DNA from 2 places in the Microbulbifer aestuariivivens genome. Region 1 is predicted to be linked to the other one. Evidence: predicted binding sites of a transcription regulator. Region 1 holds the regulator's gene; the other holds the start of a gene.

Region 1 (4,009 bases):
TCCGCGCCAAAATCCTCCTTGAGGATAGCCTCAATGGCGTCAAAGCTCGATAGGGTAAAGATGGTTGCGCCCAACATAAAGTAGAGGCGCCAATAGAAAGTAACCGGGTCGAGGCCCGGCAAGGCCTTGGAAAGCAGGCCCGCGAAGCGCTGATAGCTGTCGCCGTAGCGAGAAACGATAAATCGGCGCAGGTGACCCTGAGACTGGGTGTAGGCGAGCCCCAGTAGGCGCATGAATCGCTGCGGGTTCCTTCCCTCCCGCTCCAGATTGGCCATGGCTACCCGATAGAGGCTGTCCAGCAGCCTCTCGGCGCTCAAAGGCTCATCCATGGCCTCACGACGATCGAGCTCTTCCACCAGGCTGCGGGTAAAGGGCGTAAGAAAACGCTCGAATACCGCCTGGATCAATTCCTTCTTGGAGCCGAAGTGATAGTTGACTGCCGCAAGATTCACGCCGGCAGTGCTGGTTATGGTGCGCAGGGAGGTCTCAGTAAACCCCCGCTCTGCAAACAGCACTTCCGCCGCATCCAATATCCGGCCGACGGTATCAGTCTGGGTCATAGGAATTCAAACCATCAATTAAAACACTTGTTTGACGACTCGCGCAGGTTAGCACATTCCCCCCCAGCACGCGCAGCTACTGACTTCAGGCAACAGACATTAGATTGGAGGAAACACAACAGGGGCAGGAAGTCATGACACAAATGACACCGGATATCGGCAGCTGGTTCGAGGACGTGGATAGTGGCGAAGTCTTCGAAGTCGTCGCCATTGACGAATTCCAACAGACCATTGAAGTACAGTACCTTGACGGTACCGTGGGTGAGATAGAGCCTGGCGACTGGATCAGTCGCTCGCTGGCAGCCGCCGCCGCTCCCGAGGATGCCAACGCGGCTTACGGGCTCACGGCCCGGGAACAGGACCCTGACTCAGACGCCCCCGGACCCGACTTCATGAGCCAACTGGACAGCCTCGAGGGTGAAAGCTTCGCCGGTACCGATGAAAGCTCTTTTTGAGCCCCAGTGACAGGGCTTGTGTGGGGCTATCTAGGTTAGGGTCTATTGAGGGGTCTATTGAGGGAGCTATTGAGGGGGCTTCCGGACTTTCCAGCGAAGCTGGGTAACGGCTGCCCCCCCAGAGAGCCTGGAATTGCAAACAACTGTGCCGCCGGACCACTCCTATCGATCACTCAAAACCTGATTAATACAGGCTGCCAGCAGAAACAGTCCAGATTCGCGCAATCAATACAGCCACTTCTCCACAAACCTTGTAGCCGCTGAATACCCCCCAGGCTTGCGCCGCAATCACGCCCGACAATGTGATTCTCATCCACGAGCTGCATCCCCAACTTGAATCTCACCCTGACCCCGCCCTTGATACCCATAACAGGCACAACCGGTATCGATGAAGAACAGGAAGACAGAACGAATAACCACGAACGGAGAATCTCATACAAAGCTGACTGACGACGGCAGCGATCACTCCCGCGAGTGGTGAGGCCCATGTGAAGCGAGTGACGCGAGTGATCGGCAAATTTGCGCTGCCGGGCTTTCTGTATATAATCACAGCAACTGTATATAAATACAGACAACAATCAGGCAGGTGAACCCCATGACCAACCTCACTGCGCGCCAGGCTCAGGTACTCGCACTGATCAAATCCTATCTCGACGATACTGGCTACCCCCCCACCCGCGCCGAAATCGCGCAAGAGCTTGGCTTTCGTTCACCCAACGCGGCCGAAGAACACCTGAAAGCCCTGGCCCGCAAGGGCGCCATCGAGATGGTAGCCGGCGCATCGCGCGGAATCCGCATCCCTGGCCACCAGCCGGGCCTGCCAATTATCGGCCGGGTAGCCGCCGGCAACCCAATCCTCGCCGAAGAAAATATTGAGGACTACTGCGAACTGCCATCGGACTTTTTTCACCCCCCTGCCGACTACCTGTTGCGGGTTCACGGCATGAGCATGAAAGATGCCGGTATTCTCGATGGTGACCTTTTGGCGGTTCAGCGCACCGACCAGGTCCACAATGGCCAGATCGTCGTTGCGAGGATCGAGGATGAAGTAACGGTAAAACGCTTCCGCCGCCGCGGTAATCAGGCTCTGGTGCAGTTGCTTCCAGAAAATGAAGAGTTTGATGTTATTCAGGTGGACATGCGTGACAAACATTTCGCGATCGAAGGCCTGGCGGTGGGTGTGATTCGCCAAACCCCCTGAGCAGCCAGCCGCTCTTCTGCGTTAAACGCCCGACGTCCCGGGCGTAACCGCGATAACTTCATTATGCTTACAAGCTCGCCAAATCGAAGGCGAATACATGAAGTGAAGTGAAAACCTGCCAGCCCATCCCAAATTACCAGCAGCGCAAGCTCTCACTTCCAGAGGCCCAACCCGCCTGGCTACAGGTGAAATACAAAGATAATTAGGGCCTCAGAAATCAGTGAGTTAGAGCTTGGGCTGTCCAGGGCTTGACTAAAATTGCAAGCCACCACCAAGAAAGCTGATCACGGTTTCGAGTTGCAGTCATGGGGCATGGGGCATGGGGCATGGGAAGAGAATAGCGGGAGACGCTTGAACGCCACCCGGGAGAAATCAATGAATGGTGTGGTTGATCGGCTCCAGCTCTTCTTCCAGAGGTTCAGGCTCCAGATCGCCGATATTTTGTACAGCCTCAATGCCAGCCTCCAGCATGGCCTTGGCGATGGCGATCTTATGCTCACGCAGGAAGTCTGTGCTTTCCTCGGAAAAATGGATTCGCACGAGCGGATCATCACGTTCACCCGCCCGACGCAGGGCAACGTCGCCATTAGCCAACTCAATGATTTCGAAAGTCTCAGAGGACATTCGTTTCTCCGTTTACATCGATTTAGCGCAGTGTAACACAGTGCCCGAGATGTGATCATCGGCTCTAGAGCCCGAGTGGGGCCAGGATGAGGCCAGAATCAGGGTCATATATGGGGTATATGAAGGCTATATCAGGGGTGTGGGCTGTGGGCTGTGGGCTGTGGGCTAGTGAAAACTCCCCCCCTGTCGAGACAAACGTAACAGGCTACGGCTCCGCCGATGCCCGCGAACGCCTTATTACGGCTCATAAGCGTCAATAAGGGGCGCTTTACCACTCGGCAGTATTCGTCCGCTGGCGCTGAATCAGCTCCGTAAGGCCCTGCTGCCAGTTTTCTAGCTGGCTGCGGCTAAGCGGCTCAACGGGGCGCTGCCCTACCTCCATTAGCGGAATCAAAGTCGCACTGGCCGCGCCTCTGCGCTGTCTCTGGCCAGTACGAAACTGCCATAGAGCCTGCCAGGCAGCTTCGAGTGTGGACAACCAGCTCTCGGGGTCTTCCAGTAACCCCTCCAACTCCAGCGCCTCTCCACAACCCTTATTCTGGGAGTGCGCCATCTGTGAAAGCATCTTTGGAGAGTCCGGCTCGCCGCCGAGCTGCAACTGAAAAGCCAACTCGGCCAGGAAAGCCTGATAGGCCCGCCAGAGCTCAAGCAGGCGGGCCTCGAAGAGCGCCTGCGCCTGCAGGTCTCCCGCAGGGGTGATGTCGCCAAGCAGTGTTGCCTTGCGCAGAGCCGCTGCGACAGCGCCGGTGTAGGGGTTGCTCATAGCTCTTTATTGCCCGGAGCTTTTTTCGCAGCTTTCTTCGGGGCGCTCTTTGCAGCGGCCTTCTTTGCGGCGGCTTTTTTAGGCGCTTTACTCGCCGCTTTTTTTGCCGAAGGCTTGGCCTTACTGGGGGCCTCCGCCTGCCATTTGCCATCTCGGTAAAAGGCGCGCCAGCCGGTGGCCTTACCGTCTTCTTCAGACTGTACGTACTGCTCCTGGGTCTTTCGGCTGAAACGCACCACCGTATCGCGCCCCTGATCATCTTCCGTGGGAGCGGAGAAAAGGAAGCTGTATTTGGGATCAATCTCGCTCTGGTGAGGCAAAAGTTCTTTTACCAGTGGCGCCCGTGTCTCACGGTTTTTGGGAAACTGGCTCGCGGCCAGGAACAGGCCAGAGGCACCATCACGCA
Region 2 (4,009 bases), on a different contig from region 1:
CCGTTGCGTGCCTCGCCCAGCTGGCGCAGCAGGCGCCCCACCACTTCGCCAGTGGCGCCGCCGATGCCCACGTCCACCTCGTCGAATACCAGCGTTGGCGTGCGTGAGGTCTGCGCCGTCACCACCTGGATGGCGAGGCTGACCCGGGAAAGCTCGCCGCCGGAGGCGATCCGTGCCAGTGGGCGCGGCGCCTGGCCGGGATTGGTGGCGATCAGCAGCTCCACCTCCTCCAGTCCGCTGGCGGTGGGTTTCTCCAGTGGCAGCAGCGCCAGTTCCACCCGCGCGTGGGGCATGGCCAGGGCGGCGAGCTGCTGGTTGACCGCCTGTGCAAGCCGCTCGGCGGCCTCCGCGCGGCACTGGCCGAGCCGCGCTGCCACATTGCGGTAATTCTGCTCCAGGGTCTCGCATTCAGCGGCCATCTTGTCCAGTGCGTCCGGCGCGCCGATCTCGTCCAGCTCCGCCTGCAACTGCTCCTGCAGCTGCGGCAGCTGGTCGGGCTGCACCCGGTGCTTGCGGGCAGTCTGGTAGATGGCGCTGAGGCGCTCTTCCACTTCCGCCAGTCGCTCGGGGTCCATCTCAAAGCCGTCGATATGGCGCGAAAGGGTTCCGGCCGCTTCATCCACCTGAATGCGGGCGCTGTCGAGCATTTGCGCCACCTCCGTCAGGGCCGGTGACTGCTCCGGCATCGCCGTCAGCAGTTGCAGTGCGCGGTGCAGCTGCTCGGCGATATCCCCCTCGCCTCCGGAGAGCATGGCGGCCAGCTGGTAACTGCCGCTGAGGATTTCACCGGCATTGGCCAGCTGGCGCTGCTCGCTCTCAAGGGCGTCAATCTCGTCGGCTCGCAGGTCGAGCTGTTCCAGCTCTTCCAGCTGGTACTGCAGCAGTGTGCGGCGCGCCTCGGTCTCCTCGGCGCTGTCGGCCAGGGCCCGGTAACGGCGGTAGCGGTCCTGCCAGGTCTTGAAGTGAATGCGGGTCTCGGCGGCCAGTTCCTGCGCCTCGGCGTACTCGTCCAGCAGGCGCCGGTGGGTGTCTTTTTTCAGCAGCGACTGGTGCTCGTGCTGGCTGTGGATGTCGATCAGCTGCTCCCCCAGGGCCCGCAGCTGCAGCAGCGTCACCGGCTGGCCGTTGATGTAGGCGCGGGAGCGGCCATCGGCACCGATCACCCGGCGCAGGATCACTTCGCGGCCGGCATCCATCTCCTGCTCCTCGAGCCAGGCGGCAGCCTGCGGATGATCGCCGATATCAAAGGTGGCGTGGATGTCGGCGCGGTTGGCGCCGGCGCGCACCAGCTCGGCGTTGCCCCGGTCCCCCAGGGCCAGGCCCAGGGCGTCGAGGGTGATGGATTTGCCGGCACCGGTTTCGCCGGTAAGGGCGCTGGTGCCCGGGCCGAACTCCAGTTCCAGCTGGTCCACCAGGGTGAATTGACTGATCGACAGGTGCAGCAACATAGGAATCGCTTCTGTGGCCGTTCTTGTTGTGTTGGCTTGTGCTTGGCCGGGCGCGCCCGACCGGGGTAAATAAGTGGTTATTTATACAGTAATGGTTTCGGGTTCGCCAGTCGCGCCGCGGGACATTACCCTACCGCGAAAATCCACTTGAAGAATATGACCGAGGCCCCATATAGCCCTGCACTTGCCGCAATTTGCCGCGGGGCCATCCCCTGGCGGCGGAGCGAGGAGCAGATACCACTCGAATTCAATGACACCCGACGCGACGGAGTAGAGCAGTGGCTAAACAGCGCAGCGAACAAGAGCAGAATATGGACAGCGGGCCTGAGCACAAGGAAGCCCTCAGCGATCAGCACGCAGAGGCTCAGGCCGCGGAGCCGGAAGTGGAGATAGAAGACCCCTCGGCCGAGGAGCAGCACGAGGCCGAGGAGGCCCTGCACGAGGGGGCGCACAGCGCCGAGGCGCTGAAGGCCCAGATCATCAGTCTGCAGGAGCAGCTGGACCTGCAGAAAGATTCGGTGCTGCGCGCCCAGGCCGAGGCCCAGAACGCGCGCCGCCGTGCCGAGCAGGATATCGACCGGGCGCGCAAGTACGCGGTGGAGAAACTGCTGCAGGACCTGCTGCCGGTGGTGGACAACCTGGAGCGGGCGCTGGCGAGTATCGACGCCAGTGACGAATCCAACAAGGCCATCATCGAGGGGATTGAGCTGACCCACAAATCCTTTGTCGACACTCTGGCGAAGAACTCCGTTGAGGTAGTGGACCCCGCCGGCCAGCCCTTCGACCCCGAGCTGCACCAGGCCATGGCCCAGGTGCCCAATGGCGATGTGGAGCCGAACACCGTGCTCGAAGTTTTCCAGAAAGGTTATCGCCTGCATGGCCGCCTGGTGCGCCCGGCCATGGTGGTCGTGAGTAAGGCGCCTTAATTCAGGCTTCAGTTCAGGCTTCGGAAATCAAATTCCGGGCAAAACAGCGCGGGCTGATATGAGCGAGTGCAAGCGAATTACAGGCTGACGACAAAAAGCCCCTTGAAAAAGTAAGGCCGGCACCAAATATAGCTGGCAACGCAGAATTGAAACGCGCGGCGGCCCGCAGGAGCGGAAAGCGTGCAGACACTAGAGGACAAAGTAATGGGAAAAATTATCGGCATCGACCTGGGTACCACCAACAGCTGTGTGGCGGTTCTGGACGGCGATAAAGCGCGTGTAATCGAAAACGCAGAGGGTGATCGCACCACTCCCTCCATCGTCGCTTTTACCGACGATAACGAAGTCCTGGTGGGTCAGTCTGCCAAGCGCCAGGCGGTGACCAACCCGCAGAACACCCTGTTTGCCGTGAAGCGCCTGATCGGCCGCAAATTCAAGGACGACGTGGTGCAGAAGGACATCAAAATGGTGCCCTACCACATCGTCGAAGCCGAGAATGGCGACGCCTGGGTGGAAGTGAAAGGCGACAAGAAAGCGCCACCGCAGATTTCCGCCGAGGTGCTGAAAAAGATGAAAAAGACCGCTGAGGATTTCCTCGGCGAGAAGGTCGATGCCGCGGTAATCACCGTGCCGGCCTACTTTAACGATTCCCAGCGCCAGGCCACCAAAGACGCCGGTCGTATCGCTGGTCTCGACGTCAAGCGCATCATCAACGAGCCGACAGCCGCGGCACTGGCCTACGGCATGGATAAGGCCGGCGGCGACCGCACCATCGCGGTGTACGACCTCGGTGGTGGCACCTTCGATATCTCCATTATCGAAATCGCCGACGTCGACGGCGAAAAGCAGTTTGAAGTGCTGTCCACCAACGGCGACACCTTCCTCGGTGGTGAAGACTTCGACATGCGCCTGATCGATTATCTGGCGGAGCAGTTCAAGAAAGAGCAGGGCATCGACTTGAAGGGCGACCCGCTGGCGATGCAGCGCCTGAAGGAAGCCGCCGAGAAGGCCAAGATCGAGCTGTCCTCCAGCCAGCAGACCGAAGTGAACCTGCCGTACATCACCGCCGACGCCACTGGTCCCAAGCACTTGGTGGTGAAGATGACTCGCGCCAAGCTGGAGAGCCTGGTGGAAGACCTGGTTGCCCGCTCCCTGGAGCCGGTCAAGACGGCACTGGCGGACGCGGACCTGTCCGCCTCCGGCGTCGACGAGGTGATCCTGGTGGGCGGCCAGACCCGCATGCCGCTGGTGCAGCAGAAAGTCACCGAGTTCTTCGGCAAAGAGCCGCGCAAAGACGTGAACCCGGACGAGGCGGTGGCCATGGGCGCGGCCATTCAGGGCGCAGTACTGGCCGGCGACGTGAAAGACGTGCTGCTGCTGGATGTCACCCCGCTGACTCTGGGTATCGAAACCATGGGTGGTGTGGCCACGCCGCTGATCGACAAAAACACCACTATTCCGACCAAGAAGTCGCAGGTATTCTCCACCGCCGACGACAACCAGACCGCTGTGACCATTCATGTGGTGCAGGGTGAGCGCAAGCAGGCGTCCCAGAACAAGTCCCTGGGCCGTTTTGACCTGGCGGATATCCCGCCCGCGCCCCGCGGTATGCCGCAGATCGAGGTGACCTTCGAT

What was found. The regulator LexA, encoded in region 1, represses DNA repair genes until DNA is damaged. The targets are predictions, from matches to a motif close to ACTGTNTNTANANACAGT.
Region 2: a site for LexA is predicted at 1,521-1,538, ahead of recN (DNA repair protein RecN). Genes of this name have one in related genera too.

The regions. Positions count from the first base shown of each region.
Region 1 covers NZ_BAABRT010000001.1:39,297-43,305, reverse strand. Annotated here, with positions in the region: gene ABEA58_RS00155 (TetR/AcrR family transcriptional regulator) at 1-560, opposite strand, end outside; gene ABEA58_RS00150 (DUF6763 family protein) at 695-1,015, shown strand; gene lexA (transcriptional repressor LexA) at 1,611-2,216, shown strand; gene ABEA58_RS00140 (hypothetical protein) at 2,589-2,840, opposite strand; gene ABEA58_RS00135 (DUF6586 family protein) at 3,109-3,603, opposite strand; gene topA (type I DNA topoisomerase) at 3,600-4,009, opposite strand, start outside.
Region 2 covers NZ_BAABRT010000004.1:37,203-41,211, reverse strand. Annotated here, with positions in the region: gene recN (DNA repair protein RecN) at 1-1,448, opposite strand, end outside; gene grpE (nucleotide exchange factor GrpE) at 1,727-2,374, shown strand; gene dnaK (molecular chaperone DnaK) at 2,579-4,009, shown strand, end outside.